Regions from separate parts of the Dongia soli genome, predicted to be linked through region 3. Evidence: riboswitches for the same ligand, from Rfam matches in the RefSeq annotation. Region 3 holds a riboswitch; each other region holds the start of a gene.
The links. Region 3 has a riboswitch for thiamine pyrophosphate ahead of thiM (hydroxyethylthiazole kinase). Riboswitches for the same ligand answer to the same signal wherever they lie in the genome.
Positions count from the first base shown of each region.

Region 1: linked by a shared signal. The riboswitch ahead of thiB (thiamine ABC transporter substrate binding subunit) and the one ahead of thiM (hydroxyethylthiazole kinase) in region 3 are both predicted to bind thiamine pyrophosphate.
Region 2: linked by a shared signal. The riboswitch ahead of thiC (phosphomethylpyrimidine synthase ThiC) and the one ahead of thiM (hydroxyethylthiazole kinase) in region 3 are both predicted to bind thiamine pyrophosphate.

Region 1 covers NZ_JAXCLW010000007.1:92,846-103,439, forward strand. Annotated here, with positions in the region: gene SMD27_RS19540 (choline kinase family protein) at 1-513, shown strand, start outside; gene SMD27_RS19545 (sensor histidine kinase) at 503-1,978, opposite strand; TPP riboswitch at 2,187-2,295, shown strand; gene thiB (thiamine ABC transporter substrate binding subunit) at 2,340-3,344, shown strand; gene thiP (thiamine/thiamine pyrophosphate ABC transporter permease) at 3,362-4,978, shown strand; gene thiQ (thiamine ABC transporter ATP-binding protein) at 4,975-5,679, shown strand; gene SMD27_RS19565 (LysR family transcriptional regulator) at 5,690-6,592, opposite strand; gene SMD27_RS19570 (glutathione S-transferase family protein) at 6,698-7,336, shown strand; gene SMD27_RS19575 (pyridoxamine 5'-phosphate oxidase family protein) at 7,353-8,339, shown strand; gene SMD27_RS19580 (hypothetical protein) at 8,336-8,545, opposite strand; gene SMD27_RS19585 (aspartate aminotransferase family protein) at 8,639-9,943, opposite strand; gene SMD27_RS19590 (Fe2+-dependent dioxygenase) at 9,991-10,594, opposite strand, start outside.
Region 2 covers NZ_JAXCLW010000002.1:1,180,099-1,190,692, reverse strand. Annotated here, with positions in the region: gene SMD27_RS12005 (multicopper oxidase family protein) at 1-568, opposite strand, end outside; gene SMD27_RS12000 (FecR family protein) at 1,128-1,799, opposite strand; gene SMD27_RS11995 (cupin domain-containing protein) at 1,883-2,149, opposite strand; gene SMD27_RS11990 (hypothetical protein) at 2,182-2,322, opposite strand; gene SMD27_RS11985 (phospholipase D-like domain-containing protein) at 3,034-3,318, shown strand; TPP riboswitch at 4,335-4,453, shown strand; gene thiC (phosphomethylpyrimidine synthase ThiC) at 4,543-6,387, shown strand; gene thiO (glycine oxidase ThiO) at 6,384-7,415, shown strand; gene thiS (sulfur carrier protein ThiS) at 7,393-7,590, shown strand; gene SMD27_RS11965 (thiazole synthase) at 7,593-8,366, shown strand; gene SMD27_RS11960 (thiamine phosphate synthase) at 8,363-8,968, shown strand; gene SMD27_RS11955 (autotransporter domain-containing protein) at 9,321-10,594, shown strand, end outside.
Region 3 covers NZ_JAXCLW010000002.1:204,567-215,160, reverse strand. Annotated here, with positions in the region: gene SMD27_RS07565 (hypothetical protein) at 170-664, shown strand; gene SMD27_RS07560 (Ig-like domain-containing protein) at 708-1,814, opposite strand; gene SMD27_RS07555 (LOG family protein) at 2,010-2,594, shown strand; gene SMD27_RS07550 (NADP-dependent isocitrate dehydrogenase) at 2,703-3,926, shown strand; gene SMD27_RS07545 (peptidylprolyl isomerase) at 3,953-4,480, shown strand; gene tenA (thiaminase II) at 4,572-5,249, opposite strand; gene thiD (bifunctional hydroxymethylpyrimidine kinase/phosphomethylpyrimidine kinase) at 5,252-6,079, opposite strand; gene thiE (thiamine phosphate synthase) at 6,076-6,738, opposite strand; gene thiM (hydroxyethylthiazole kinase) at 6,735-7,550, opposite strand; TPP riboswitch at 7,619-7,720, opposite strand; gene SMD27_RS07520 (PrsW family glutamic-type intramembrane protease) at 7,773-8,774, opposite strand; gene alaS (alanine--tRNA ligase) at 8,902-10,594, opposite strand, start outside.

The sequences.
Region 1 (10,594 bases), on a different contig from region 3:
CTGCAACGGTCGGGCGCAGCCTTCCAGCATGAAATGCGTCCCTTCGCCATATCCGACCGCTATCTGTCGCTGGCACCGGAACCGCGTTTGCAACGTCTCCGACAGGAGGCTGCCTGGTTGGACGCGGCTATTGAAGGCTCCGATCACTCATTGGTGCCCAGCCATATCGATCCCAATCCGAGCAATTTCCTGCGTCTGCCGGATCGCAGCTTGTGGCTGATCGACTGGGAATTTTCGGCCCGCGCCGATCCCTTCTGGGATATCGGCGCCATTGCGCTCGACAATGACTTGGACGAGGCGCAGATCGATTGGCTGCTCGCCGCCTCGGGTTATGCCGTGACGCCGCAATCCGCCCTGCGCGTTGCTCATTTCAGGACGGCCCTGTGCCTGGTCGCGGCGAGCTGGGCTTTTGTGGAAATTGCCGCCGGCAATGAGACGGCAGATCTGCGCGATTTCGCCGAACAACGGCTGTCGGCTTTTGCCACCGGTCTTGCGGTGCTGGTCAAGCGCTGAGGGCGAGGGCCAGGCTTTCCGGGCCGGCATCGGGAAGAGTGATGGTGACCGTGGTGCCGTGCCCCGGCTCGCTGGCGATGCTAAGCACCCCGCCCATCAATTCGCTAAAGCGCTGCGCCAGCGGCAGGCCGAGCCCTGTACCTTCGAATTTGCGGGCCAGCGAGCTGTCGATCTGGCCGAAGGGGGCTAAAGCGATCGGAATATCTTCGCTCGACATGCCGATGCCTTGATCAGCGACCTCAAAGCAATAGAGGCCGGTTTCCGTCTGTCGGCCGGAGAGCCGGACAGAGCTGCCATCCGGTGAGAATTTGATCGCATTCGACAGAAGATTGATCAGGCATTGCCGCAGCTTCGCCGCATCGGTGGTGAAGATCGGCAATATCGGGGCGATGTCCAAGTGCAGCGTGATATTGCGGCTTCGTAGCGACGGCTCCACCATCCGCGCAACTTCGCGCAGCAGAGCCGTCGGGTCCGTGCGGCTATTCTGCAGCGGCATGCGGCCAAGTTCGATCTTGGTCAGATCGAGAATATTGTTGATGATCGTCAGCAAATGCCGCCCGGCGGCGTGGATATCATCGACATAGGCACCGTAGCGGGCATCACCCAGTGGGCCGAAGGTCTTATGCTGAATCAGTTCCGAGAATCCGATGATCGCATTCAGCGGCGTGCGCAATTCATGGCTCATATTGGCGAGGAACTGGGATTTTGCTTTGCTGGCGGCCTCGGCGCGGGCGACGTTCCGGGTCAGTTCCAGGCTGCGCTCATGCTGCCGTTGCAACAGCCGGTCACCACGGCCGACGATGAGAATGAGGACGCCATTGGCGATGGCAAAGGCCGCCACAGTGAGGCCGATCAGCCAATAGGTGAAGCGGTCGATCGCCGTCACGAAAACGGTGACATCATCATAGACTTCGAAGACGCCGACAACCTTGCCGTCTTTGGCGCCGTAAATCGGCACATAACTGGAAATGATATCGCGATCGGTGACGGCGCCTTCGAAAGCATCGACCGTATGGGCATGCGCCATCTCGCTGGCGACGACGCCGTTGCGGGCGGATTCCACACCTTCATCGTCGCTCTTGTCCTGGCCGATCTGTCGGGGATCGGTCGAGAACAATGTATGGCCCTCGAGGTCATAGATTTTGACCTGGATAATCGGCGCCTTCTTGACAAGGGTCTTCACGTCCTGATTGAGCAATTCGACTTCCGGCCGTCCCTGCAGTTGTTCCGGCGGAAGGGCGCTGAGGAGGCGTAGGACATCCGCATGCTCATCCCATAAGGAGTTCGCCAGCAGGCGCGCTGCCGTCACGTTGGACTGTTCCGCCTCCGCTTCCATCTGCCGGACGGCCCAGCTGCGATAAAAGAGGGTGAGGCCCAAAGCGGTAACGATCAGGACGATGGCGGACAGAATCGCGAAATTCCGCGTCAGGCGAAAGCGTTTGGAGGTTGTGGAAGGGGGTTCCATGGGCATTTTCGTTCGTAGATACACGCCATGATGCGACCCTAAATCCAATTTATTAATAATGGCCTTCCACGGCGTGACAGGCTCGGCTTCGCCCAGCAACCCTGATGGTCCCGGCTACTCCCCAGCCAATGCCCGAGCCACCGGGCCGAGCCACCGGCCTGAGACCTTGTCCGGCCTTGACTTACCGTCCTGGCGCGACCATTCTCGCGCTCGCTCAACGGGGTGCCCGATGCCGGGCTGAGAGAAGCGATTGCCACTTCAACCCGATGAACCTGATCCGGTTAATACCGGCGGAGGGATATGAGTCACCGGTAAACCGATGCACCATTTCTCCTCCGCCGCTTTGTGGAGGAGTTTTCGCATGCGTGTTTCGGCATCTCTGCTGGCGGCGGTTTTCGGCATTCTTCTTTCGAGCGCGGCACAGGCTGCGGAGCCGACCCTGACCGTCTATACCTATGATTCCTTTATCAGCGAATGGGGCCCCGGTCCGGCCATCCAGAAGCAGTTCGAGGCCCAATGCCACTGCAAGCTGACCTGGGTCGGACTGGAGGATGGCGCCGCCTTGCTGTCGCGGCTGAAGATGGAAGGAAAGAAGACAAAGGCTGATGTCGTGCTTGGCCTCGATACCAATCTCACCAGCGAAGCGGCGGCGACGGGTTTCTTCGCCCCGGCCAAGGTCGATGTCTCCAAGCTGAAGCTGCCGGTCGCCTGGAATGACAAGACCTTCGTTCCCTATGACTACGGCTATTTCGCTTTCGTCTACGATTCACAGAAGCTGCCCAATCCACCGAAGAGCCTGGCGGAGCTGACGGCGCCGGGCGATCAGCCGAAGATTCTCCTGATGGATCCGCGCACTTCGACGCCGGGTCTTGGCCTGCTCCTTTGGATGAAGGAGGTCTATGGCGATAAGGCGACCGAGGCCTGGGCGAAGGTTGCGCCGAAGGTGCTCACCATCAGCAAAGGTTGGAGCGAGGCCTATGGCCTGTTTGTGAAAGGCGAGGCGCCGATGGTGCTCAGCTACACGACCTCGCCGGCTTATCATCAGATCAACGAGAAGACCGATCGCTATAAGGCGCTGGATTTCCCGGAAGGCAATTATCTCCAGGTCGAAGTGGCGGCTCGGATGGCATCGAGCAAGCATGCCGATCTTGCCGAACAGTTCCTGGCCTTCCTGACCTCGCCCGAGGTGCAGAAGCTGATCCCGACCACCAATTACATGTTCCCGGTGGTCGATATCGGCAATGACCTGCCGGCAGAATTCCGCAACATCCCGCAGCCCCAGAAGACCCTGTTGATGCCGAGCGATGAGGTCGCCAAGCATCGCCATGCCTGGATCCGGGAATGGCTCGAGACGGTCAGCCGCTGAATTCGCACGCGCCTATCATGACGACGACACGGCCGATAGCGGGCTATCCGCTGATCGGGATCGCTTCCCTCGGCCGGGTTGCCGCCGCCATCCTGATCGCGGTGATCGCTGCTATCCTGGTGCGGCTTCTCGACCAAGCATCCGCCGGCGACATCCGGGATCTGATCGGCGACAGCTATCTGCGCCGGGTGGTGATTTTCACCGTGATGCAGGCGGTGCTGTCGACGCTGCTCTCTCTTGCGCTCGCTGTGCCGGTGACACGCGCTTTGGCACGGCAAAGCCATTTCCCCGGGCGGGGCGTGCTGTTGCGGCTCTTCTCCCTGCCGCTGGTCATGCCGGCGCTGGTGGCGATTTTTGGTGTGGTCGCCGCTTATGGCCAGCAGGGCTGGATGGCGCGGCTGGTCGGCGTTGGGGTTTGGCCATCGATCTATGGGCTCGGCGGTATCCTGGTCGCGCATGTCTTCTTCAATCTGCCGCTGGCAGTGCGCCTGCTCTTGCCGGCCTGGCAGACCGTGCCGGCGGAAACCTGGCGGCTCGCAGCACAACTCGGCATGACGTCGGGCCATATTTTCCGGCTGATCGAATGGCCGCTCTTGCGCCGCGTCGTGCCGCAAATTGCCGCCACCATCTTCATGCTCTGCTTCGTCAGCTTCGCCATCGTGCTGACCCTGGGCGGCGGGCCGCGCGCTTCAACCTTGGAAGTCACGATCTTCCAGGCGATCCGTTTCGATGCCGACCTGCCGCGCGCCGGGCTGCTCGCCCTGCTCGAACTGGTCCTGTGCCTGATCGCCGGGATACTCTGCCGTGGCCTCACCCAGCGGATGGATTTCGCCGCCGGTTTCGGTCGGCCTGGCTGGCGTCACGATGCATCGACCAGATGGGCGCGGATCGGCGACAGCGCCTGGATCGTGCTTGCAGTGCTGTTCGTCGGCTTGCCCGAACTCGCCTTGCTGGCCGATGGCTTGCGCGGCTTTACCGCGGATTTGCCCTGGCCGGTTCTGGCGCAGGCGGCCTTGCTGGGCTTGTCCATCTCAGTGATCGCCGGTGCCGGTGCCACTTTCTTCGGCTTCGTCCTTGCGGCTGCCGGCCATCAGCCCTCGCCGTGCCGTGCCGGTCTGTTCGTCAGGATCATGAAATCGCTGCAAGCGCTTGCCGGCCTGCTGCCGCTGGCGATGTCGCCGATGGTGCTCGGCATCGGCTTCTATCTGTTGATCACCGATTATACCGATAGCGATCTGTGGTCGGTCATCGGTATCATCCTGCTCAACATCGCCATGGCCATTCCTTTCTGCCTGGCCCTGCTGATGCCGGCCGTCGACCGCAATCTGCAACAGCATGATCGTCTCTGCCGTGAATTGAGCATTGTCGGCTTCAACCGTTTCCGTCTGATCGACTGGCCCAGCTTGCGGCCGCAAATCGCCACGGCTTTCGCCTTGGCGACCAGCCTGGGGCTCGGCGATCTGATCGGTATCAGCCTGTTTGGCAATCCGGACCTGCGGACCCTCAGCATGCTGCTCTATGAGCAGCTCTCTGCCTATCGGATGGATCAGGCGGCGGCGACGGCGCTGATCTTGTTACTTCTGGTGCTGGGGGTCTATGGCGCGATCGAGCGTCTTGTGGGTGGAAAACAATGACGGCCTACCTGGAATGCCGCGCGCTGCGGTTCCGCTATGAAGAGATGATGATGCGCTTCGATCTTGAAATCGAACGCGGGAGCTGCGTGGCGGTGATCGGCCCGAGCGGTGCGGGGAAGAGTACGCTGCTTGCTCTGATTGGCGGGTTTGAACATGCCGATGACGGCTGCGTCTTGGTGGAGGGGCGGGACATCACCGCCGTGCCGGCGGCCCAGCGGCCGGTCACAACCTTGTTTCAAGACAATAATCTTTTCGCGCATTTGACCGCGTCCCAGAATGTCGGGCTCGGCCTCCATCCCGGCTTGCGGCTGAGCGATGCGCAGCGCCGCGATGTCGGGCAGGCGCTGGAACAAGTCGGGCTTGAGGAGTTCGGCAACCGCCGCCCGGCGCAATTATCCGGCGGCGAGCGCCAGCGTGTCGCCATTGCCCGCTGCCTTGTGCGTCGCCGGCCGATCCTGCTGCTGGACGAACCGTTCGGGGCGCTGGGGCCGGCGATGCGGCTGGAGATGCTGGATCTGGTCGACGCCCTGCGCCGTCAGCATGGGCTGACCGTGCTGATGGTGACCCATGATCCGGCAGATGCGGCGCGCATCGCCGACCGCACAGCCTTTGTGGCGGAAGGCGAGGTGGTTCTGAGCGACGCAACGACAAGTGTCCTGCAGTCGGACCTGCCGGTGATCCGCGACTATCTCGGCCGGTAGCCTGTCGTTTTCAATTGGTCTCGAACTTGCCGCGCAAGGCTTCGACCGCGCGGTCGATGAAGAGACGCACCTTCGGTGCCAGATAGCGCCCGGCCGGATGCACCACATGTATCGGCAAAGGCGGCGGTTCATAGCCGACCAGTAGGCGTTGCAACTTGCCTTCCGCCTCCAGCGGTTCCGATTGATAGGACATGACGCGAATGACGCCGCCGCCGGCAATCGCCGCATCGAGGGCTGCTTGAATCGTGCTGACAATCAAGCGGGCATTTATCGGCACGGTGATCTCCTTGGCTCCCTTGCCGAAGGTCCAGCGGTCGATGACCGGCCGCACGCCCGATATCGCGATGGCGTCATGGCCTACCAGATCCTGCGGTGTCTTTGGCGCATCATGGGCCGCGAGATAAGCGGGGCTTGCGCAAATGACGCGGCGGATATGGCCGACCTGGATCGCTTGCAGGGTTGAATCCGCAAGTGCGGCGATGCGGATGCCGAGATCGATGCCTTCGTCGATATAGGAGACGATACGATTGAGCAGCAGCATCGAGACACTGACCTGCGGGTAGTCACGCATGAAGGCCTGGACGATGGGCAGGACATGGAGCCGGCCGAACATCTCCGGCGCCGTCACGCTCAGCAAGCCGCGCGGCTCCAGTTTCTCCGACGCCGCCGACAATTCCAGCTCCTCAAAATCCGCCAGGGCTCGGCGGCCGAGATCGAGATAGCGCGTCCCGGCATCGGTGAGTGCCACCGCCCGCGTGGTGCGGTTGAAGAGGCGCGTGCCGAGCCGTTCCTCTAGCTCCGCCACCGCGCGGGTGACGGCCGCGGGCGAACGGTTGAGCCGCCGGGCCGCGGCGATGAAGCTGCCTTGCTCCGCCACCGCCACGAAGATGGCCAGGATGTCCAGGCGATCCATCAATTATTCCGATTTTTGAAATAGAGAACTGCATTTTTGCACAATTAAATCGAATTCCAAAACGACATATTTGTAGCTGGAGACAATCAGGACCAGGGATTTGCCATGACACAGCCGACCCCCCAGAAGCCGATCATGCTTTACGGCTTCAAGCTTTCCGGCCACTCGCACCGGGCAGAATCAATGCTGCGCCTCCTGCAGCTTCCCTATGAATATCGCGAGGTGAATCTGCGAGGCGGTGAGCAGAAGAGCGAAACTTTCCTAAAGCTCAATCCGTTCGGCACCGTCCCGGTGATCGACGACAACGGAACGGTGATTGCCGATTCCGCCGCCATCCTGGTTTATCTCGCAACGACGTATGAGCCCGCGCGGCGCTGGCTGCCGCGGGAAGCGGCGCAGGCGGCGCAGGTGCAGCGCTGGCTCTCCGTCGCTCAGGGACCCGTCTATAACGGTCCGGCCATGGCGCGCATGGTAAAGCTCTTCGGCGCTCCAGCGGATTACGAGCGCTGCAAGGCGATTGCCAGCTCGCTCTTCTCGGTGCTGGAAAATCACTTGGCATCAGAGGACTTCCTGGTCGGGGAAAGGCCGACCATCGCTGATGTCGCCGTTTACAGCTATATCGCCGTCTCTGCCGATGGTGGGTTGCCCCTGAGCGACTACGGCGCCATTCGCTCCTGGGTCGCGCGCCTGGAAGCTTTGCCGCATTTCGAACCGATGCCCGGCAGCGACCGCAACGCTGTCTGAGGCGAAGGAGGATGCCTTGTCTGCTTTATTTTCGTCTTCTTCTGCCTCGCCCTGGCACGCCGGCGAGCGTGCTATCCAGGAGCAGGCCGGCGTCGCGGCGCAGATGGAGGGTGTGGGCCAGCGGGTCATGCGATCCTTCATGCCCGACCAGCATCGAGAATTCTTCGCGCAATTGCCCTTTTTGGTTGTCGGGTCGGTGGATGGGGAAGGCTCGCCTTGGGCGTCGCTGTTGCAAGGCATGCCCGGATTTGCGACCAGCCCGGATCCGCAGCGTCTCGATATTGCGGCACAGCCGGTTGCCGGCGATCCGCTGGCGGAGACTTTGCATCTCGGCACTCGGCTCGGCCTGCTGGGGATCGAATTGCCGACACGCCGGCGCAACCGCATGAACGGCCGTATCATCAAGATGTCGGGAAGCGGTTTTAGCGTCGCGGTCGAGCAGAGCTTCGGCAATTGCCCGCAATACATCCAGGCGAGGGATTATGTCGATCTTTCACCTGCGCCCGAAGCGGTCACTGTGGAACCGTTCCTTGGTTTGGATGAGCCTGCGCGCCAGCTGATCGTGGAGAGCGATACGTTCTTCGTTGCCTCCGCCATACCGCGAGAGGATGGCGGCTTCGATCCCGATGTCTCTCATCGCGGCGGACGACCCGGCTTCGTCAGGGTCGATGCCGATGGCACGCTGACCATCCCGGATTATGCGGGCAACCGGTTCTTCAATACGCTCGGCAATTTGTCGGTCTATCCCCGTGCCGGATTGTCCTTCATCGATTTCCACAAGGGCGATCTTTTGCAGCTGACCGGCGCGGCGAGCGTGGTTTTGAACGGCTCGAATGCTGAGATGATCGAAGGCGTCCAGCGGGTCTGGCAGGTCCGCCCAGTTCGCGGCCGCTGGCTGCGCAATGCCGTACCCCTCCGTTTTCGCTTCCGCGAATTCTCGCCGGCTTCCATGCGAGCCGGTATCTGGAGCGAGAGTCACAGGACGGTTGATCGCGGAAGCTAAGCAACCGGCCGCGGCGGTTCCGGCACCGGAGGCGGTTCCATTGGCGGCTGAATCGGCATTGGCTCTGGATCACCCGGTATCGGCGGTGCCGGCGGCACTTCGGTTGGCTTCGGATCGCCGGGCCGGGGCGTTTCCGGCGTCGGCGGCAGATGGGCCGGACGTGGCGAATCAGGCTGCGCCGCTTCGATCAGGCGTCGATCTGGCATAGCGTTATCTCCTGCAGCATCGCTGGCGGCGATGGTTCATAGAGATAACGGAACCTGGCGCCATTGGTTCCGAAGTCGGGTCAGCCGCGAATGCTAGCTCAAGACCTGCTGCCGGCTCTGCATGAATTCGTCGGTCGCAGCGAGGAATTTTTCGATATCGGCATCGCTTAACGGCAGCATCAGCGCCATATAGCCGCGCCGCGCCATATAGATGCCGGCGGCGATGAAATCGAGGTGGATGAGCTTATGCAACGCCTTGCGTTTCGGCTCGCCGGCCGGATCGATATCCTGGGGCCGGGTGACCGGGCGATCACTGAAATGCAGCCCGACAAAAGAGCCGTGACCGGTTGCCAGCAATGGCGCCTCATGCCGACGCGCGAGATCGTTGATGCCGTTGCGCAGCCGGTCGCCTTTCGCATTCAGCCTGGCGACGGCTTCGCCCGTATAGATCTTGGTAAGGCCGGTCAGGCCGGCTGACATTGTCAGCACGTTGTTGTTGAAGGTGCCGGCATGGGGCCAGGCATCAGCCCGTGCCGGATCGAAACGCTGCATCAGGTCGCGGCGGCCGCCAAAGGCGCCGAAGCTCATGCCACCGCCAATATATTTGCCGAGCGTCGTCATATCCGGCGTGATGCGCAAGGCGGCCTGCAGCCCCCCGGTGGAGAGTCGCGAGGTCATAACCTCGTCGAAGATCAGGACGATGCCATGGGCCGTGCAGCTCTCCCGCAAAGCCAGGAGAAATGCCGGATCGGCCGGCAGGCAGCCGCTGCCCAGCATCGGTTCGACCAGCACCGCGGCAAGATCCTTCCCATGCTTCTTGATGAGGTCGAGGCTGCCCTCGATATCGTTATAGGGTGCGATCACCCAATCGATCGGCAGGTTGAGCGGCATGCCGCCCTGGCGGAAATAGAAGACGCCGCCATGATATCCGCCCTCGAAGACCATGACCTTGCTGCGCCGTGTCGCTGCGCGGGCGGTTTGGATGGCGAACATATTGGCTTCGGTGCCGGAATTGCAGAAACGCAGCAGCTCCAGGGACGGGAAACGTTCCTGCAGCACGCTGGCGAGGCCGGCTTCATAAGCATTCGGGCCGCCCAGGACGATGCCGTCGGCCAGGGCGTCACGCACGGCTTCCAGGATCACCGGATTGGAATGACCGTAAAGCCCGGCCGAATATTCGCCGAGGAAGTCGATATAACGATGGCCGTCGATATCTTCCAGAACCGCTCCCTCACCACGACGCCAGGCGAGGGGGAAGGGATCGAAATGCAGAACCGTTCGGGTATTGCCCCCCGGCATGGCTTGCGACGCTGCCTTGTGGCGCTCCGCACTGCCCGGATTGGCGGCGATGAAGCGGCTCTCGGCTTCGGCGAGCGCCGTTTCCAGGGACGAATTCATGCACTCTTCCTCCTCGGGGATGCGTTTCTTATTTTGCTATCGAGCGGTCAGTTCTCCGACCACATGCGCAGCAGATTGACATGGCATTTGAAGGCGAGGTCGGTGATCTGGTCGTTTGGCGCCACCTTGTTCAGCTTTTCGCCAATCATGGCGAGATCGGCGAGTAGCATCCGCTGGCGTTCGTCGCGCACATGCGATTGCACCCAGCTGATGACGACCAGACGCTCGCCGCGGGTCACCGGCCGGACCTCATGCAATGTGCTCGACGGATAGACGATGGCGGAACCGGCCGGCAGCTTGATCATCTGCGGTCCGAAAGGGCTGTTGATCAGCAATTCGCCGCCGTCATATTCGGTCGGTTCATTGATGAAGACGGTTAAGGAGACATCGGCCCGGCGCAGATCGTCATTCGGCCCCATCAGCGCGTCATCGACATGTTGGCCATAGGCCATGCCCGGGCGGTATCGGCTGATGGTCGGCAGGAAGACGTGATGCGGCAAGGCGGCGTGGCGGAAATGCACGCTGCGCATCAGCGCATCGATAACGGTCTTTTGGATGACGTTCCGGCCCTCCCAGGCCTTGGGCACTTGCTCATTACGTTTGATTCGCTGATTGCGGAAACCTGCGGTTTCCTTGCCGTCAGCGAAGGGT
Region 2 (10,594 bases), 980 kb from region 3:
TTGCCGAGCGGTACATCGCCTCCAGGCCATTGTCCGGCGGCGGGCCTTTCCGGATATCTTGCATGCTGACCCAATGTCCCTCCCAGTGATGGGCGGCGAGGGTAACCTCACGGTCATAGCGACCGGGATCGTGCGTGGGCTCCACCACCAGAAAGCCGAACTCGCCGGAATAGGTGCTCCGAGTGAGATCGGTCATCGCCATCGCATGGCTGTGGTACCAGCGAGTTCCCGTTGGCCCCGGCGTGAAGGCGTAGCGCAAGGAGCCCCCGGGCGGGATGGCTTGCGAGCCCTCCTCGGCGGAGCCGTCCTGCTGCGAGGGGATGATGAGCCCGTGCCAGTGGACCAGATTTAAGTAGCCGGACTCGTTGATGACGTTGATGACTGCTGGCTTGCCCTCGTGAAGGCGCAGCAATGGGCCAGGGACCGTGCCATTGTAGCCGGTCGTTTTGATCACCTTGCCCGGCGCGATCTCTAGGGAGATCGGCGCAATACGGATCGTGTGGTCGGCGGACGGAACAGTAGCCTTGGCGTAGCTGACGCAGCGATCCGCAAGGTACGCCAACGCCATGGCGCCTGTCCCCGCCAACACTTTTCGACGGCCGACCTGTGCCGTCCAGGATTTGTGGGGAGCTCTGGCAGTCATCGCTATCCTCCTAGGCCAACGTCACGCACTCACGGTGCTCCATCAGTTCGCTGAAAAGCTCCCGTGCTCTGGCTCGCGCGACCGCAAGTGCCTTCGATCCAAGCGGCGTCGCACATAAGGCTCCGGAGAGAGCGGCCCGTGGCATTGGCTGAAGCTCCGAATGGAGTTTACGATGGGGTTGCCATATCGAGAACCGATGAAGCGGCGGGTACCAACTTGCCGATCCTCAGGCCACCTCCTGACATCGAGCTGTCCTCATTTCGGCTGGGACCCGACGCTCAGCTTCCGAAGCCATTGGCCATACACTCCCAGGACCCGATCCTGATCAGCGGTTCGAGGCGCTATCATGCGTTTCACTGGCCCCGTCCGGCGCTCACTTCTGCATGAAGTTGGCGATTTCATCGCTAATTGAATTGAACGATATCTTCCGGATCGAACCATACAAATGGCTGATGCTGGGTCAACCTCGCCGGGCTGACAGGCACTATTCCCCTGCCAATGCGCGCGCGCGTTTGATTTTCGCATCGCTCCAGACTTCGGGCCGTGTCGGCGGAACATTGCGCGCCCGCAGCGACGTGCCGTGACCGGCTTTCAGGGTGACCGCCCCCGCATCGTTTTGCACTTCAACCTCGCCGCTGGAAACAAAAATGTCGTAAGAGCTTTCGAAGCGGCCAGCAAAGACCTCGGTGCCGCGCAAGCTCAATATAGCGAAGGGCGTCTCGATTTTCGGGGATGCCGGGGGCCTTTCTGCTTTACCGCTGTTGAAGCAGAAGGCGCCGTCGAGGATATGGAGGAAGCTGGAGAAAGTATTGCCGGCAAGCGAATCATTCAACTGAACTTCAGCATTCTCGCCGAGGCTCAAACTGCTGCCGTCGAGCATCGCCACCTGTAATTGCCCATCTTTCCCGGTCCACAGCAGATCGCTTTGGAAGACCTTGTCGTCGACGTGTAAAAGGCGAGTGTACTTGCCGAAAGAGGCACCTGCGATCTGACGCTTTTGCCGGACATTTCCAAAGATCGCGCGATCGTTTGCGACGGCCCTCCCTGCCGCAAAACCGAAGGTTATGGTCAGAGCGGCGGTGCCGATAACACGGCAGGCAAAATCGCGACGTGTCACCAAGGCGGCGCGGTCGGCCGAAAAGTCATCGGCGAACAATAAAGTCATGACATTACGCTCCTATCGATCGCCGGGCTCGAGCCGCCGGCGGGATGGCTATATAGACCCGGGGCTTCTCGTCATCAATGGCGCTCATGATAGGTCGACCGGATGAACACCGACTTCGGATGGGTGTGCGATGGGGAGGCGGCGCCTATCGGGAACACCACGTCGGCCAAGAGCAGTGCCTTACCGGGGACGTTTTGTGGTTCGTCCTTCAACAGCGGCGTGATCGTCTCCTGGAGCTTGCCCCCAGCTTGCGTTGTCCCCTGCGGTGTTCCGCCCGCGCCGGTCAGCATCGTAGTGGCGGCGAGGATAGCCGCGCCAGCGGCGAAAAGTGCATGTCTCATTTTAGGCTCCAATTTAAATAGTGCCGAGGCTGCTATTGCTTGGTCGCAGCAGGTGACTGCGGAAGCTGCGCCATCCGGTTGTAGGCATTCATCAGATCGAACGCGATCGTGAGGTCGGTCAGTTGCTTTTGGTCGAACATGGCGACCCCGGCTTCGTATTCGCCATCCGGCACGCCTGTTTTGGCAACAGCTTCACTTGCCGACGTCGCCGCGTTCTTCTGTCATCTCCTGAAAGCAAGGAGCGTTGTACCGGGCGACAGCACCTCTAGTAGTAGTAAAAAACATGGGCACCGCCCTGGTCATAAAACAGCGCCGAGATTCGCAATTTTGCCTGTACCATCGCGCGATGGCCGAGTCCCCCTGTCCAGCTCGATCATGCTGTCTGCTGACCACGGTCCTTGCCGACGCTCAGACTCGACCTGAGGCCCTCGGCCGTTGGCCAGCACCCCCAGCAGCTCGGCCAGACCGAACCCCACAGCCACCCAGCCGAGCCGTCCCACAACTGGGCCATCCGCGATGACCAGGGCGCCCCGACGTCTTCATCAACCCATCTAGCGATGAAATTCGAAAGCGTTTGGAGCCGTGAACTTCGTCGATGCAGCCGGCCGCCATGCGGAGGCCGATCGAAGATTCCGGGTTGCGATGCGCTGGCTTTTACGAATCAGTCTTCTTGCGATCGGCCTTGCGATAACAGCGGCGGCGCCAGCAGTAGCTACGCCATCCATCACGACCTGCTTTACGCCGGGCGGGCCTTGCACCGATTTGATTGTCACCGCGATCAGTGCTGCGAAAAGGCAGATCCGCGTGCAGGCCTATAGCTTCACTTCCGCGCGCCGATTGCCAAGGCCCTCGACGATGCGTATCGTCGCGGCGTCGAGGTGCAGGTGATCCTCGACAAGAGCCGGGCGACCGCCAAATACACCGGCGCCACCTATCTGCAAAATGCCGGCGTGCCAGTGGCAATCGACTACAAGGTCGCCATCGCCCATAACAACGTGATGGTGATCGAAGGCGAAACCGTGATCACTCGCAGCTTCAATTTCACCAAAGCTGCGCAGGGGAAGAACGCTGAAAAGTTGCTTGTCGTTCGCGACGCAGATCTGGCGCGTCAATACCTCGCGAATTGGGAAGCGAGGGCCGCTGTTCCGCGGAAGTATCGGCGGAAATAATCGGAACTTACGTGAATCGACCGGTTGGTCATCGCGAGCATTCCCCACAACTCGTAACGTTGACTGGCCCCGTGCAATCATGCACGGGGCTCCTTTAATCTGCTCCTATCGATCGCCGGCCTCGAGCCGGCGGAGGATTATAGCGGGCTTCTCTTCATCAATGGCTCGATGATAGGTCGACCGTTTAACACCCATTTCCGATGCGCGTGCGATGAGAACCCGGCTCCGGTCGGTAACACCCCGCCCCCCTGGCGAAGATCAGTTCCTTACCTGAGACGGTTTGTGCGCCCTTGAACGACTGCGTCATCATCTCATGGACTTCGGCCCTAGCTTGCGTTGTCGCCGGCGCTGTTGCGCCCGCGTCAGTCAGCGTTACCGTGGCGGCGAGGATAACCGCGGCCGTAGCAAGAAGTGCATGTTTCATTTTGAGGCTCCATTTCAAATATGCCGAGCTGCTATCGCAGTTGTCTCGGATCGCTAGTTGTGGTGAAAACATGCGCACCGCCCTGGTGATGAAACAGCACCAAGACTCGCAATTTTGCCTGTACCACCGCGCCATGGCCGTGTCCCCTTATCCAGCTCGAAGGTGCTGTCTGCTGGCCACGGTCCTCGCCGACGGCATCAGGCTCGGCGCAGGGCCCTCGGCCGAACCGAACCCGGCCGTCACGCAGCCGAGCCCCTCACTGCGCCATCGGCGATATGGGGAAATAGGTAACCGAGGAGTTCAGAGAAAGACTGACCGGCGCCTAAGGCGCAGGCGGCCTGGAAAAACCGTGCAGCGGTGCGCTCAGACCGCGAGCGGCAAACGGCTTGGGGAGAAACTTGGCGCGCGCCGGCAAATTATCCGCTGGGGCCGGACCTTGCCGGAGGTGATGATCAGTTCAACATGGTGCTTGCTGCAAGGGGCGCATCGTTGAAGTTGCGCCCTTCGAGCCGTCACTGCGAAGGGAGTCGACCGCTCGCTTATAGCGGGCGCACGGCTGCGTTGACATTCCAGGTGGCAGCGGGCAGATTTGCACTATCACCAGGGGTGCCCCGACAAGGGGCTGAGATACGGCAGGCCGCAAGGCAGCGCCGGAACCCTATGAACCTGATCCAGTTCATACTGGCGTAGGGACGGTGCGGACGCCTGACAGGTCATATGCGACCATTCCAACTTAGGCGCTCTTTCTCCTTCCTGTCAGAGCTGGGTCTCCATTGCTTGCAAAGCGAGGAGCCTCGATCATGACGTTCATTCAGGCCACCAAGGCCAACCCACCGACCAGACCTGCTGTCACCACGGGGCCGCTGCCCGCCTCGACCAAAGTCTTCAGGTCCGGCTTTCTTCATCCTGATATACGCGTTCCTATGCGGGAGATAGCGGTACATCCAACCGCTGGCGAGCAACCTGTGACAGTTTACGATTCTTCCGGTCCCTACACGGATACGGCAAGTGAGACGCAGATAGAAAAAGGGCTGCCACGTGTTCGAGCCTCCTGGATCGAAGCGCGCGACGATGTGACGGCCTATGACGGGCGCCATGTCAAACCGGCGGACAACGGTTTTGTCGCCGGCGAGCAACTGACGCCGGAGTTTCCGCTGCGCCACCGCCCCTTGAAGGCGCGGGACGGGAAGGCAGTGACCCAGCTTGTCTATGCAAAAGCGGGCATAATCACGCCGGAAATGGAATTCGTCGCCATTCGCGAGAATCTCGGCCGGGAGCAAATGCGCAACACGATGGCGCGCGACGGAGAAAGCTTCGGCGCGGCGATACCCGATTTCGTTACGCCGGAATTCGTGCGCGACGAGGTTGCCCGCGGACGAGCGATTATCCCGGCCAACATCAACCATCCAGAGAGCGAGCCGATGGCGATCGGCCGCAACTTCCTCGTCAAGATCAACGCCAATATCGGCAATTCCGCCGTCAGCTCCTCCATGGCCGAGGAGGTGGATAAGATGGTCTGGGCGACCCGCTGGGGCGCAGATACGGTCATGGACCTTTCCACCGGCCGCAACATCCATAACATCCGCGAGTGGATCGTCCGCAATTCGCCGGTGCCCATCGGCACGGTGCCACTCTACCAGGCACTGGAAAAGGTCAAAGGCATTGCTGAGGATCTGACATGGGAGGTGTATCGCGACACACTGATCGAGCAGGCTGAGCAAGGCGTGGATTATTTCACCATCCACGCAGGCGTGCGGTTGCATTACATCCCGCTTACCGTCAACCGCGTCACCGGCATCGTCTCGCGTGGCGGCTCGATCATGGCCAAGTGGTGTCTGTATCATCATAAAGAGAGCTTTCTCTACCAGCATTTCGAGGAAATCTGCGACATTTGCCGCGCCTATGACGTCTCTTTCTCACTGGGGGACGGATTGCGGCCGGGCTCCGTCGCCGACGCCAATGACGCCGCGCAATTCGCCGAGCTGGAGACCTTGGGCGAACTGACAAAAATCGCCTGGGCAAAGGACTGTCAGGTGATGATCGAAGGCCCCGGCCATGTGCCGATGCACAAGATCAAGCAAAACATGGACAAGCAGCTCGCCGTCTGCGGTGAGGCGCCGTTCTATACGCTCGGACCACTGACGACAGACATTGCGCCAGGGTACGACCACATCACCAGCGGCATTGGCGCCGCCATGATCGGCTGGTTCGGCACGGCAATGCTCTGCTACGTCACACCGAAGGAGCATCTGGGCCTGCCCGACCGCGACGATGTGAAAACAGGTGTCATCACCTACAAGATCGCCGCCCATGCTGCCGATCTCGCCAAGGGCCATCCAGCGGCGAAGATCAGGGACGATGCGCTTAGCCGCGCCCGCTTCGAGTTCCGCTGGGAGGACCAGTTCAACCTTTCGCTTGATCCTGAGACGGCGCGGTCCTTACACGATGAAACGCTGCCAAAGGAGGCGCACAAGGTGGCGCATTTCTGCTCCATGTGCGGGCCGAAATTCTGCTCCATGCGCATATCGCACGACATCCGCGCCCAGACGCAGAAAGAGGGTATGGCCGCTATGGCCGAGAAGTTCCGCGAAGGTGGCGACCTCTACATGCCGATCGAAGTTGCAAGCGTTGCGACACGGCGGTGAACGTCCTCGTCAGGGGTGCAGGCGTGGCAGGCCTGGCCGTTGCCTTCGAACTGGTCTCACGAGGCATGGCGATTACCGTCACCGATCGTCGTCCGTCGATTGAGGGCAGTGCATCCTGGTTCGCCGGTGGGATGCTGGCACCCTGGTGCGAGCGCGAAAGCGCCGAACAGGCGGTGTTCGATCTCGGCCGCTCCGCCGCGGATTGGTGGGAAGCCGCATTGCCCGGCCATGTCCGACGCAACGGCACGCTGGTGGTTGCACCGCCGCGTGACGTCGGTGAGTTGGCCCGCTTCGCCGACCGCACCATGGGCGGGGCGATATGGCTGGACGAAGAGGGTATCGCCCGGCTGGAGCCTGCACTTGCCGGCCGTTTCTGCCGTGGCTTGTTCTTTCCTGGTGAGGCGCATCTGGATCCCCGAGAGGCGTTGACCGGCCTCCAAACGAGGTTGGCCGATCGGGGCGTCCGTTTCCGGCTGGGCAGGAGCGACGTTGCGCCTGCAGACGGAAGCTTCGATCGAGTGGTTGACTGCATAGGAGATGGTGCGATCGGCAGGATGCAGGGGTTGCGCGGCGTGCGGGGTGAGATGCTCTACCTGCACAGCACGGAGATCGTCCTGTCGCGGCCCGTGCGGCTGCTACATCCGCGCCATCCGCTCTATGTCGTGCCGCGCGCGGCTGGCCGCTTCATGATCGGGGCGACCATGATCGAAAGCGAGGTGGGCGGGCCCATGACCGTCCGTTCGGTGATGGAATTGCTCAATGCCGCCTATGCGCTGCATCCAGCCTTTGGGGAGGCGCGGCTCGTGGAGACGGGAACCGGCATCCGCCCCGCCTTTGCAGACAATTTTCCCCGTGTGATCGTCAGTGCCGATGCGATCCGCGTCAACGGCCTTTACCGGCATGGCTTCCTGCTCGCTCCAGCCATGGCAGCCGAAGCTGCGGCGGAACTGGCGAGGGAGGCTGGAAGACGCGACCAATACCGTAGAATCAAAGGAGAGCCCTTCGATGAAGTTCATCGTCAATGGTGAGGAGCGGGAAGTCGCCGCCACGACGTTGCATGAGTTGCTATCGCTACTCGACTATCGGGGCCGGTGGTTGGCCACCGCGGTGAATGGCGAACTGGTGCACAGCGAGGATCGCATCAAGCGCACCCTCGCGGAACGGGACCGCATTGAAATCCTGTCTCCCATGCAGGGAGGCTGAACGTGCTGTCGCTCTATGGAACCGAATTTGCCTCGCGCCTTTTGCTTGGTACGGCGCGCTATCCTTCGCCCGCCGCTCTGGCGGAAGCGGTGCGGAAGTCACGGACGGAAATTGTGACGGTCTCACTCCGCCGTGAGACGGCCGGCGGCAGGTCGGGCGGCGCGTTCTTCGAAATGATCCAGGAGCTTGGCGTAAGCGTCCTGCCAAACACCGCCGGCTGCCACAGCATCTCCGAGGCGGTGCTGACGGCCAAGATGGCGCGCGAGGTCTTCCGTACCGACTGGATCAAGCTGGAAGTGATCGGCCATCACGACACGCTCCAGCCGGACGTTTTTGCGCTGATCGAGGCCGCGCGCATATTGTCCGGTGAAGGTTTTCAGGTCTTTCCCTATACGACTGACGACCTCGTCGTTGCCGAAAAGCTGCTGGAAGCCGGGTGCCGTGTGCTGATGCCTTGGTGCGCGCCGATCGGTTCCGCGATGGGGCCGGTCAATCAGTCCGCCCTGCGCGCCCTGCGCGCCAATTTCCCGGAGATTCCGCTGATCGTGGATGCCGGCATCGGCCGTCCGTCACATGCTGCGGTTGTCATGGAACTGGGTTTTGACGCCGTTCTGCTCAACACTGCCGTCGCCGCAGCCGGGGATCCCGCCGCCATGGCCCATGCTTTCGCTCTCGCCATCGAGGCGGGCCGCCAAGCCTTCCGCGCCGGCATGCTGGAGCCGCGCGACATGGCGGTTCCCTCGACCCCCATTATCGGCAAGGCCGTGTTCCAGTGAAACTTGACCCGTTTTACCTCATCGTCGACAGCGCCGAATGGATCGCGCGGTTGGTGCCGCTCGGCGTGAAGCTCGTGCAGCTCCGCATCAAAGATATGGAGGAGATTGCGCTGCGGGCCGAAATCAGCAGAGCTAAGTCGATTTGCGCCAGCGCCGGCTGCACGCTCGTCATCAACGACTATTGGCAACTGGCAATCGAGGAAGGATGCGATTTCGTGCATCTAGGGCAGGAAGATCTCGCTGAAGCCGATCTCTCCGCTATCCGACGGGCGGGTCTAAGGCTGGGTCTCAGCACGCACGACCATAGCGAACTTGCGACCGCGCTGGACGCTAATCCGGACTACGTGGCGCTCGGTCCGGTCTATCAGACTATCTTGAAGAAAATGAGATGGGAGCCGCAAGGGCTTGAGCGCCTCGCCGAATGGAAGCAGTGCGTCGGGCCACGGCCGTTGGTGGCCATAGGCGGCCTCAATCCGGAGCGGCTTGCTGGCGTGTTCAGACATGGCGCCGATAGCGCGGCGGTGGTGACCGATATCATCTGCAATGCCGATCCGGAAGCGCGCACACGCGAATGGTTGGAAGCGACGGCGCCTTGGCGATAGCTGCCGAACCGTGCCGGTGACGCCATTAACCATGTTTCTTTTCTTGTCGCCTTATTGCACCAATGAAGGGAAAGGAAAATTCTCCGCTTCCGAACGATGATAAACCCATCATGCCGGTTTGGATTCCTTGTTTATTAAGCACTTTGATGCTACGGGCTTTGGGCAGCGTCTGCTGAAATTTGGGGGTTCTGCAGAAGACGCGCCTTGAGTCGTGCGACTGCCGGGCTGCATGCATTCACATGCGCCGCGCCGCCATGCCCCCCGCTTTGATTTGCCCGAATTGGGGGAAAAGATGGTGGGCGGAAGAGCCAGGGGAACCGTGTCTGCGAATGGCAGCCGGCGGCAGCGATTGATGATAGCGGCCTCGCCGCTGGCGATTTCCTTTCTGACCTTGCTGACGGCAGGTTATCCGGCCTCGTCAGCCGAAGCGGCTTCCTGCGATGCCAGCAATGGCAGCGAGCTCACCAATTGCATCAGCAATGCGAATGCCGGTGACACGATCAATGTGACCGGCGATATCACGCTGACCGACAATCTGCCGGTGATCGATAAAGACCTTACCATCAATGGCAATAGTCATTCGATCGATGGGAACGCGACTTACCGCGGCTTCTTCATCGGCGGCGGCAATGTGGCGATTAGCAATCTCGCCGTGAAGAACGCACTGGCGAAAGGTGGCGATGGCGGCGGCAACCACGGCGGTGGCGGCGCCGGCGGTGGCATGGGAGCCGGCGGCGCCATTTTCGTGCGCAATGGCGCAGCCGTGACACTGGATGATGTGTCACTTGACTCCAATAGCGCACAGGGCGGTGCGGGTGGCGATAATGTCCTGCCAGGCGGTCCTGACAACGGCGGTGGCGGTGGCATGGGCGGCGATGGCGGCGATGGCTCCGGCTCTAACGGCGGCGGCGGCGGCGGCGTGTTCGCAGATGGGGGGCAAGGCGTGGCAGGTTCGCCGGGCAAAGGCGGCGATGGCGGGGGACCGGCAGGCGGTGCGGGCTCCGTCCAGGGCTCGGGAGCGGCCGGCGGTGCCGGCGGAGACTATAGCGGCGGCGGCGGCTCGAGTGCGAGCGCGGTGGCACCGGGTGGCGACGGTGGCTTCGGCGGCGGCGGCGGCGGCGACAGTAATTCTTGCAGCCCTGTAAATACGGGCGGTGCGGGTGGTTTCGGCGGCGGCGGCGGCGGTTCGGCCTGCGGCAGCGGCGGCAATGGCGGTTTCGGCGGCGGCGGCGGCGGGAGTGCCGCCGGCCTCGGCGCTAGCGCCGGTTTCGGTGGCGGCAATGGCGGCCAGGGCGGCGGCGGCGGCGGCGGCATAGGCGGCGCGATCTTTGTCCAAGACGGCGGCAGCATCGTCATCAAGGGCTCGCTGACCATCGACGGCGGCAGCGTTGCGGGCGGCAGCGGCGGCACCACGTTTAATTCCAGCGCGAATGGCACCGCCGGCTCGGCTTTCGGTTCAGGCATCTTCCTGCAGGGAACGAATGCCTCGCTTACCTATGCACCAGATGCCGGCGACACCCAAACGGTGAACGATATCATCGCCGACGAAGCCGGGTCGGGCGGCGGCAACAGCGTCGGTATCATCAAAGCCGGCGCCGGCATGCTGACGCTGAACGGCACCAACAC
Region 3 (10,594 bases):
AGGCAAAAATTGCAAAAACCGCCGTCAAACCCTTGATCTGCCATAGATCGTCTTCAGGGTCACGTGCTTTGTGGCACGCATATTGCGACATATCGGTGCAGCTGGGTTTTACACATCCTTAATCGCAGATCGTTAAGATGCTGCGACTTTTGCAGGAATTTCGCTCTCTATGAAGACGAAGGTCTCCTTTCCTCCCATGACCCCAAATAGCCTGGACCATATACATTTCGCCCAGGACGGTTCGGTTCGCATCGGCCGTTCCGGAAAACCGATTGAATTTTCTTTCATTTATCAGGGGTTATGCTTCAATGCTGGCACGCGCATGGTGGAAGGAGGCGCCATCTTGCAAGTCGCCGCGGATATCGGACCGGACCCTTATACGGTGGAAGGCATCACGCTTCGAAAGAGCGTCCATGCAGTCATTGAAGCGACTCAGCAGCTTATTTGCAGCCGCTTGATCGTCTCTCGCCAGAGACGGATCTTCTGCATCGGCAAAGCTTCCGTCGCCTCGCCGACCGCTCCTGTGGAGTTGTTGAGCGGCGCCATCGAAATCGTCCTCGAGATCAAGCCATATCTCGATATGCTTGCGGAGGTTCTGCCTCACTGGCCTCGCGCTACGACACCCACAAACGGCTATTCCGGGCTGCACGCCACATCGGCCTGACTTTGCGCATCAGTTCCGGCAGGAATTTCCTGGCACAATTAGCCTAGTTGGTGCCCTCACCGCTCGGCGCCATTGCATCCCCACCCTGCCCGTTTTCTTCCGATTTGGGCATGACGAAGACTTGGCCAGGATAGATCAGATCGGGATTGCGTATCTGGGTCTTGTTCGCTTCGTAGATAACGGTATAGCGCAAGCCGCTGCCATAACTCTGGCGTGCCAGACGCCACAGGCTGTTACCGGGCTGAATGACCACCTTGCCATTGCTGGCAGCCAAAGCAGTCGGCGCTTGTTCGAAGGGCAGTTCGACACGGGACACCACCTTGCCAGCCGGATCGACCTGATCGATGCGCAGATGGTGCAGGCCGGGTGAGATTGGCGAGGCCGGCAGATAAGACCAATTCCCGTTATCATCGACGGTAATTTGCCCCAGCAAGCCGTTATCGAGATAGAGATTGAGGGTCGACTTGGGCTTGCCCGTACCGGCCAGGATCGCGCGCCCAGCCTGATCGTAATCAACAGTCGCGAGAGAGAGCGTATCCTCTTTTGCCTTGCCGCCCGGCATGTTCAGAACTCGCGTGGGGCCGGTTCCGGATCTTGGAACCTCGATCGCCAAAGCGCCTGCCGGTGCCTGTGTCGGTCGCCCGGCGATATCCTTGGCCGGGGCCGGCTGCAGGATGATCACGGCATGGTCGGATTCCTTAGCCGGCGCCTCTCCCGCCTGGGCGCGCAAAGTAAGGCTGTGCTGGCCTGGTGACATCGCGCTGTCCGGCAGCAGGACCCATTCGCCCTTCCCGTCGGCCGTTGCCGTCCCGATGACATTGCCATTATCCAGGAGCGTCACCTCAGCGCCCGGTGCTGCCCGGCCGGCCACGACCGTATCCCCATTGGGATTGACACGCACGACATCGAAACTCGGCATCACCGCCGCTGGCGCCTGTGTTGGCTTGGCCGCGGTTTGCGTCTGTCCCGGCTGACTGGTGCCGGTGGTCCCGGACGGGCTATTGCCAGCGGCCAAATCCGAATTCGCCGTGGTCTGCTGGGCTGGCGGGACGTTATCGTCGTTGTCGGACTCATAGACGACATAGACCAGAACCAATCCTGCGGCGATTGCCACCGCAGCTACCGTCCCGATCAAGGCCAGGCGTGCCATTCACTTTCCTCACAATATAGTCGGTGGGCGAGTCGCACCGCCGGGTAACAACGTTAATCCCCGCGTCCGGCCCTGACAACTGCCCCGGCGCCTAAGGCCCACTGCGGGCGGCGAGTGATCTGGGCCAAGAACCATTGACGGCCCCCGGTATTAGGTTAGGGTCGGCGGCTAGAATAATGCGGGAACAAATACAGAATGGCTGTGATCAAATCGATTTGCGTCTATTGCGGGTCTTCCTTCGGCGCTTCCCCACGTTATGCGGTTATCGCCGACGAGCTTGGTCGGGAGATGGGGCGCCGGGGCATGCGGCTGGTCTATGGCGGCGGCCGGGTCGGCCTGATGGGTAAAGTGGCCGATGCGGTTCTGAAAGCCGGCGGACAAGTCACCGGTATCATTCCCAAGCATCTGGAGGATGCCGAAGTCGGCCATCAGGGCCTCACCGAACTGAAGATCGTCGACAGCATGCATACCCGCAAACGCATGATGTTCGATCAATCCGATGCCTTCGTCATCCTGCCGGGCGGTGCCGGCACGCTGGATGAGACCTTCGAGATCATCACTTGGCGGCAGTTAAAATTACATGACAAACCTGTCGTGATCCTGAATGTCGACGGCTATTGGGACAAACTGATCGGGCTGTTCGATCATGTCATCGATAATGGCTTCGCCCGTCCATCCGTGCGCCAGCTCTTTTCCGTCGTGAATGGAGTTGGACGCTTGTTCGATCTGCTGGCCCAGCAACCGGAGACGGCCGACACAGATTATCCCGAGCGGATGTAGCTGAGCGTCCGGAAATCCGTCGGCCTGGAAATCCGTTATTGGCGAATGCTAAACTCCGTTACCCATCCTTAAACTTAATTCAAAACCGTTTGAAGGAGCGCTTGCCGTATGAGCAAGATCAAGGTCAAGAATCCGATCGTCGAGCTTGATGGCGACGAGATGACACGGATCATCTGGAGTTTTATCAAGAACAAGCTGATCCTGCCCTATCTTGACGTCGATTTGAAATATTTCGACCTCGGCGTCGAACACCGCGATCAGACGGCCGATCAGGTAACGATCGATGCCGCCAATGCCATCAAGCAGCATAAGGTCGGTGTCAAATGCGCGACCATCACGCCTGACGAAGGACGGGTAAAGGAATTCAACCTGAAGCAGATGTGGAAGTCGCCCAACGGCACGATCCGCAACATCCTGGATGGCACTGTTTTCCGTCAGCCGATCATCTGCAAGAACGTGCCGCGCCTGGTGCCTGGCTGGACGCAGCCGATCGTGATCGGCCGTCACGCTTTCGGCGATCAGTATCGCGCGACCGATTTCATCGTGCCGGGCAAGGGCAAGCTCACGATCCGCTTCGAGCCTGAAGATGGCGGTGCGGCGATCGAGAAAGAAGTCTTCAAATTCCCCGGCAGCGGTGTCGCTTTGGCGATGTACAACCTGGATGAGTCGATCCGCGGCTTCGCCCGGTCGAGCTTCAACTACGGTTTGACGCTGGGCTGGCCGGTCTATCTCTCGACCAAGAACACCATCCTCAAGGCCTATGACGGCCGCTTCAAGGACATCTTCCAGGAAGTCTTCGACAAGGAATTCGCAGATCAGTTCAAGGCTAAGGGCATCGTCTATGAACATCGCCTGATCGATGACATGGTGGCCAGCGCGCTGAAATGGTCCGGTGGTTTTGTCTGGGCCTGCAAGAACTATGACGGTGACGTGCAGTCCGACACGGTGGCCCAGGGCTTCGGCTCCCTCGGCCTGATGACGTCCGTGCTTCTCTCACCCGATGGCGATGTGGTGGAAGCCGAAGCGGCCCATGGCACGGTGACCCGGCATTACCGCGAATATCAGAAGGGCAAGGAGACCTCGACCAATCCGATCGCCTCGATCTACGCTTGGACCCGCGGCCTCTGGTATCGCGGCAAGTTCGACAATACACCTGAGGTTCAGCGCTTCGCCGAAACGCTGGAAAAGATCTGTGTCGATACGGTCGAAGCCGGCTTCATGACCAAGGATCTGGCCTTGTTGATCAGCCCGTCGCAGACTTGGATGACGACCAATCAGTTTCTCGACAAGCTCGATGAGAACCTGAAGAAGGCGATGGCATCATGGAAATAAGCCGTCGTCAGTTTTCCGTTCTCACCATGGCTACAACCAGCACGCTTATCGCCGGCAGCCTGCCGGCCGTGGCGGCGACCGATCCGGAAAATACAGTTTACATGGATTTGAAGGGCGGCCGCGTGGTGATCCAATTGCGGCCGGATATGGCACCGAAAACTGTGGCCCGTTTCAAGGAACTGGTGCGCAAGGGCTTTTATAACGGCCTCACCTTTCATCGCGTCATCGAAGGCTTCATGGCCCAGGGCGGCGATCCGGAAGGCAACGGCACCGGCGGTTCCGGCCAGAACATCCCGGCTGAGTTTAATGCCTTGAAGCATGTCCGTGGCACGATCTCCATGGCGCGGGCCCAGGATCCGGACAGCGCAGATAGCCAGTTCTTCATCTGCTTTGCCCCTGCCCCCTTCCTCGATGGCCAGTATACGGCTTTCGGCCAAGTGATTCAGGGCATGGAATTCGTCGATCAAATCAAGCGAGGCGATCCGAATGACAACGGCGCCGTGACCAATCCCGACAAGATCATCAAGATGCAGGTCGCGGCAGACGTGAAGTAAGCCCGGCTCTCACACTCGATCCGACAGGCGCGCGCCGCAAGGCCGCGCCTGTTTTTTGCTCACCGGCAACCGCAACGCCTCAAGGGATATGTCAGCGATAAATCGCCGTCGGCCAGGTTTCGAGACGATAGGCTGCATCCCAAAACATCCATTCGAATTCCACCGAACACCGAAACAGATTCAGCATCTTCCGATACAAGGCTGGATTGGTGTCCTGCGCGATTCGGTTCGCTGCCTCTTCCGCACGCTGCACGCTTTGCTGGAATTCCGGGGCGGCATAGGTATCGATCCAAAGCTGGAACGGATTATTGTCGCTCGCTTTGGCGGCGATTGCCGCACCGACCTCGGCATAGATGCTGAAACAGGGCAGAACGGCTGCCAACAAAGTCTCATAGGTCCCCTTCATCCCCTCCGCCAGCATGAAGCCGGTATAGGCCAGGTTTGTGGGCGATGCCGAGGAAGCTGCGACCTCGGCGGCCGTGATTCCGAATGTCGTAAGGAAGGTTTGTTGCATTGCCTGTTCGAAGAACACCGCACCGGCAGCCGCTTCGCCGAATTGCGCAATTGTGCCAGCCGATGGCGCCTTCGCCGCCAAAGCGGCGAGAGCGCGCGCATATTCTGTGAGGTAGAGCGCATCTTGAATCAGATAATGCTGGAAGCGGTCCTGGCGTAAGGTGCCCGCGGTCAGCTCCAGATTGAACGGTAAATCATGAATAGCCTGGCGCAGCTTTGCCGTCTCCTGCCGCGCTTCTTCCAGAAAGGTCGTCATATTTACGGTCTCGACTGATGCCAAAGTTGATGGAAATGATGCACCGGACCATGTCCGCTACCGACGGCGAGTTGGCCGCTGGCGGCGATGGCACCCGTGATATAGGCCTTGGCCTCACGGATGGCTGTGATGACGTCGCGATGCTGCGGCAACAAGGCTGCGATGGCAGACGAGAGAGTGCAGCCGGTGCCATGCGTATTCTCGGTCGCGATCCGGCCGGCATCGAGCTTTGTTATGACGCCATCGGTGAGCACTAGATCTGGGCTCGCCTCGCCTGGCAGGTGCCCGCCTTTCAACAGCACGCGGGACGCACCAAGCGCCTGTAATCCCACCGCCGTTTCCTCCATGTCGTCCCAGTCCTTTGCCACGGCTCGATCGAGCAAGGCGGCAGCTTCAGGCAAATTCGGCGTGATGATCGATGCCATCGGCAACAGCTCTCGGCGCAAGGCGGAGAGCGCTGCCTCATCCAACAGGCGATGACCGCTCTTGGCGATCATGACCGGATCGAGAACGATCCAGCGCGGCTGGCAATGGCGCAAGCATGCAGCCACTTTGGAAATGATCTGGGCATTGGCGAGCATGCCGATCTTTACCGCATCGATCCTCACGTCCTCGAAGATCATATCGATTTGGCGGGCAACGAAAGCCGGTTCGACGACCAGAACCGCCCCGACGCCACGCGTGTTCTGCGCGGTCAGTGCGGTGATTGCCGCAGCGCCGTATGTCCGCAGCGCGGAAAAGGTTTTGAGATCGGCCTGAATGCCGGCGCCACCACTGGGGTCGCTGCCGGCGATACTGAGAATGTTGGGAACCATATGTTCCGGCATCATGGGCGCGCATCCAATATCGATTTCTTGAGCTGACGCGCTGCGGCTGCTGGATCGGCGGTACCGCAGATCGCCGAGACCACGGCGATGCCATCTGCGCCGGCTTGGATCACGGCACTCGCCCGTTCGTGGCCGATGCCGCCAATCGCCACCACCGGCAATAAGATCCGCTGCCGCAACTTTGCGAATTGCTGGAGGCCAAGCGGGGCAGCCGCGTCGCCCTTGGTTGCTGTCGCGAAGACAGGTCCCAGGCCGACATAATCGACCATGGCCGGATCGATCGTTTCGATTTCGGCGGGCCTGCTGACGGAAATGCCAAGGATCTTGTCCGCGCCTAAAAGACCCCTGGCGATTTCCGGCGGCATATCGAACTGGCCGACATGAAGCCCGTCGGCATCGACCGCCAAAGCAATATCCAGCCGATCATTGACGATCAGCGGCACGCCGGCCTGCTTCGCCAGTTCCGCTAGCGTGGCGGCTTCAGCCAAGGCGGATCGCAGATCGCGGTCCTTCGCGCGATATTGAATCATGGTGACACCGCCGGCGATCGCTGCTGCCACGGTTTCGGCAAGTCCACCTGCGGCACAGAGCACGGGATCGGTCACCAGATAGAGGGAGGGATCGAAAGCTGGGTGTCCGATACCGCATGATGGCCGCGTCATGTCAGCCTCGCTTTGGCAAGGATCTCCTCCCCCTCCAGCGCATAAAGCACATCGAGGAAAGCGACTTGGAACGAACCGGGCCCGCCTGCCATTTCCATGGCCGTATCGCCGGCGACACCCATCACGATGGTCGCCTGCACCGCGGCCGCGAAGGCATCGGGTGTAACGGCGAGAAATGGTGCGATCAGCGCCGTCGCGGTACAACCCATGCCGGTCACGCGTGTCATGATCGGATGACCATTGGCGATGCCGGTCACACGTTTGCCGTCGGTCACATAATCCATCGCCCCACTGACCACGACGATCGCGCCGGTCCGGCTGGCCAATCCCTTGGCCTCCTCCAACGCAGCGGCGGAGGAAAGCGTGCTGTCGACACCTTTGCCACCGGCTGTAACGCCGCCACCTTGCATCGCGGCGAGGGCTGTGATCTCGGATGCATTGCCGCGAATGACAGTTGGTCGTTCGGCGAGCAACTCGGCAGCGAGCCGGCTGCGATAGCCGAGCGCTCCCACAGCAACGGGATCCATCACCCAGGGCTTGCCGGCCTGAACCGCCGCGCGCGCGCCAATGCGCATGGCGGCGGCCCGGCTGCTGGAGATGGTGCCCAAATTGATCACCAGTGCATTCGCAACCCGCGCCAGCTCGGCCACCTCATCGGTGTTTTCGACCATGGCGGGCGATGCGCCCAAGGCGAGCAAGGCATTGGCCGTCACATTGGTAACGACCAGATTGGTGATGTTATGAATAAGCGGTGCGCGATCTCTGATCGCTTGCAGGTTTTGCGGCAGATTGGCCGTAGTGTCAGCCGTCATCTTTCGTTCCTATCCCGCAGCTTGGGATGGAGACAGACGGAAGACGGGCCGGAAGAAAGGCAAGTCACAAGCCGCCTGTGCAACAATCCCTTCGCTGGCATGATCCAGATCAGGTTCCTCGGGTATGATCTCAGCCCACTTCTGTCGAAGAGGCACCCCGCGGCACAGTGATGGGGAGTTTAAGGAACTGCGGCACACACTGTCAATGACGAGGCCGGTTGATTAGGAGGGGTATCGCCCTGCCCGCTCCCGCTTCATCGCCATGATCAGGCCGATGACAAACAGAATAGCGCCGAAGGCTGGCGCCAAAGCAGTCTCGAAAGTCTCGCTGGCGGTGAGCTTCGCCGGCACGATGAATAACAGCGCGGCAAGAATGATCATCGCCAAGCCCGCATATTGCCAACGGCGCGATGCGATGGTCCCTTCGGTCGTTCGCTGCAAGGCGGTCCGAAGGCCCCATAAGCCGAAGATCACCAGCACGACCGTGCTGATCATCCACACCACTGCCGGCACAGCGATACTGCGTGGGTCGATTGTTTCCAGCCCACTCGTCACATCACCATCGGTCGCACCGTCGCCCTGGAAAATCAGGTTCAGCAGACTGCCATCGAAGGCGGCGTGCAGAATGACAGCGGCGATATAGGCTGCCGCCAGCCACAGCCATCGGTTCCCCCTGGCTGGCCAGAGAGACAGCAGGAAATAACCCGCGACCATTGCCAATAAACTATGCAGCAAGGCTCCCAGCGCGCCCCGCAGTAAAGCGAAAGCGAGAAGGCTGCGGCTTAACTCCGCTTGATCGCCGAGGACATAGACATAAATGCAGCTTTCGATCAGGGCAAAGCCCAGCGCCGCCGATAAAAGAAGCTGGAACCCGTCTGACGGATGCCGGAGGCGTGACGTACCGCATTTAAGCAAGAGCGCAACGATACCAATTTTCAGAGCCTCTTCGGGCAAGGCCGCATAGATGAAAGCCAGCGAGAGAGACGCCTGGAGATCGTGTGCCGCTTGCAGGTCCCGCTGCAAGGCCGATGTCAGATTGGTCCCGAGCCCGGTCGTGGCAAAGAGCGCCACGCCGGCAAGGACGAAGGCGATATTGGCAGCGAAAGCCAATAGAGCGAGACGGCCGCTGACGGGATATGGAAACAGGCGGCGGAACAGCAATACGTAAAGACCGGATATGAAGATCACGACAGCGAAAGGCAACCACATCTGGTGAGCGATCATCTGCGTGACTATCCCTACGGCTAGTGCCGCTGCTCGACAAGGAAATCCCCTCTCCGATCAGCCTGACATGGCAGGCGCCGAAGAGGGGATGAAATCATCTTCAACCGTTATGCGCGACGACCTGAAATCAGGCAGCCTGGGCGGTCCCGCCGATCGCCTTTTCGATAGCTGACAAGGCGTCCTCGGCTTTGCTGGCATCCGGGCCGCCGGCCTGGGCCATGTCGGGACGGCCACCACCGCCTTGTCCGCCCAAAGCCGCGCTACCCGTCTTGACCAGATCCACGGCGCTCACCTTGCCGGTCAAATCCGACGTGACGCCGACCACGATCGACGCTTTCCCAGCATCATCGGAGATCAGCACGACCACGCCGGAGCCGATCTGCTTCTTCAACTCGTCAGCCATACCTTTCAGCTCTTTTGCTGGCACGTCCTTCAGGACACGGGCGGCAAAGGCGACACCATTGACATCCTTGGTCCCGGTCGATGCGTTCCCCCCACCGGCACCGGCAATGGCAGCCGCCTTGCGCGCTTCGGTCAGGTCGCGTTCCAGCTTTTTCTTTTCCTCGACCAGCGAAACGATACGGCTGGCAAGATCACCAGGAAGTGTCTTCAACGCCGCCGCCGCTTCATTGAGCTGCCGCTGCTGTTCGGCCACATAGGCTTCGGCCGCCGCACCCGTCATCGCCTCGATACGCCGCACGCCCGAAGCCACGGCGCCTTCGCTGACGATCTTGAAGAGGCCGATATCGCCGGTCCGGCGGACATGCGTGCCGCCACAAAGTTCGGTCGAGAAGTTCTTTGCTTCATCCTCATGTCGGCCGCCCATGGAGACGACCCGCACTTCCTCGCCGTATTTTTCGCCAAACAACGCCAAGGCACCGGCTTCGATCGCCGCATCCGGCGTCATCAGATGGGTCTCGACCGGCGCGTTCTTGCGGATACGATCATTGACCTCCTGTTCCACGGCGGCGATGTCTTCGCTGCTCAGCGCGCGTGGATGGCTGAAGTCGAAACGCAGCCGATCGGGCGCGACCAGCGAGCCCTTCTGCGTCACATGCGCGCCGAGACGCCGGCGCAAGGCTTCATGCAGCAGATGGGTCGCCGAATGATGCGCCCGCAACGCCGCTCGCCGCTTGCCATCGACTTTGAACTCGGCCGCTTCCCCGCGCGATACCGTCCCTCTGGTGACCTTGCCGAAATGCACCAGCATGTCGCCGAGCTTTTTCAGCGTATCGCCGACGGCAATTTCACCGCCCCCCGCCGTGACGATCGTGCCGGTATCACCCATCTGGCCACCGGATTCACCGTAGAACGGTGTCTGGTTGGCAATCAGCGCAATCTCATCACCGGCCGAAGCCTTTTCGATTTCCTGGCCGTTCTTCAACATGCCGATGATCTGCCCTTCAGCGCGTTCCGTGGCATAGCCGAGGAAATCGCTGGCGCCGAGCTTTTCGCGCAGATTGAACCAGACCGCCTCGGTTGCCGCTTCGCCCGAACCCGACCAGGCTTTGCGGGCGGTTTCGCGCTGGCGTTCCATGGCCGCATCGAAGCCTGCCTTGTCGACGCTGCGGTCCTGACCGCGCAGAATGTCTTCCGTCAGATCGAGCGGGAAGCCGAACGTGTCATACAGCTTGAAGGCACCATCGCCCGACAGCTTCTGTCCCTGGCCCAGCTTCGACGTCTCGTCGTCGAGCAGGCGGAGGCCGCGATCCAGCATTTGTTTGAAGCGGCTTTCTTCGAGCTTGAAGGTTTCGGTGATCACCGCTTCGGCGCGGATCAGTTCCGGATAGGCCTGCCCCATCTGGGCGATCAGTGCCGGC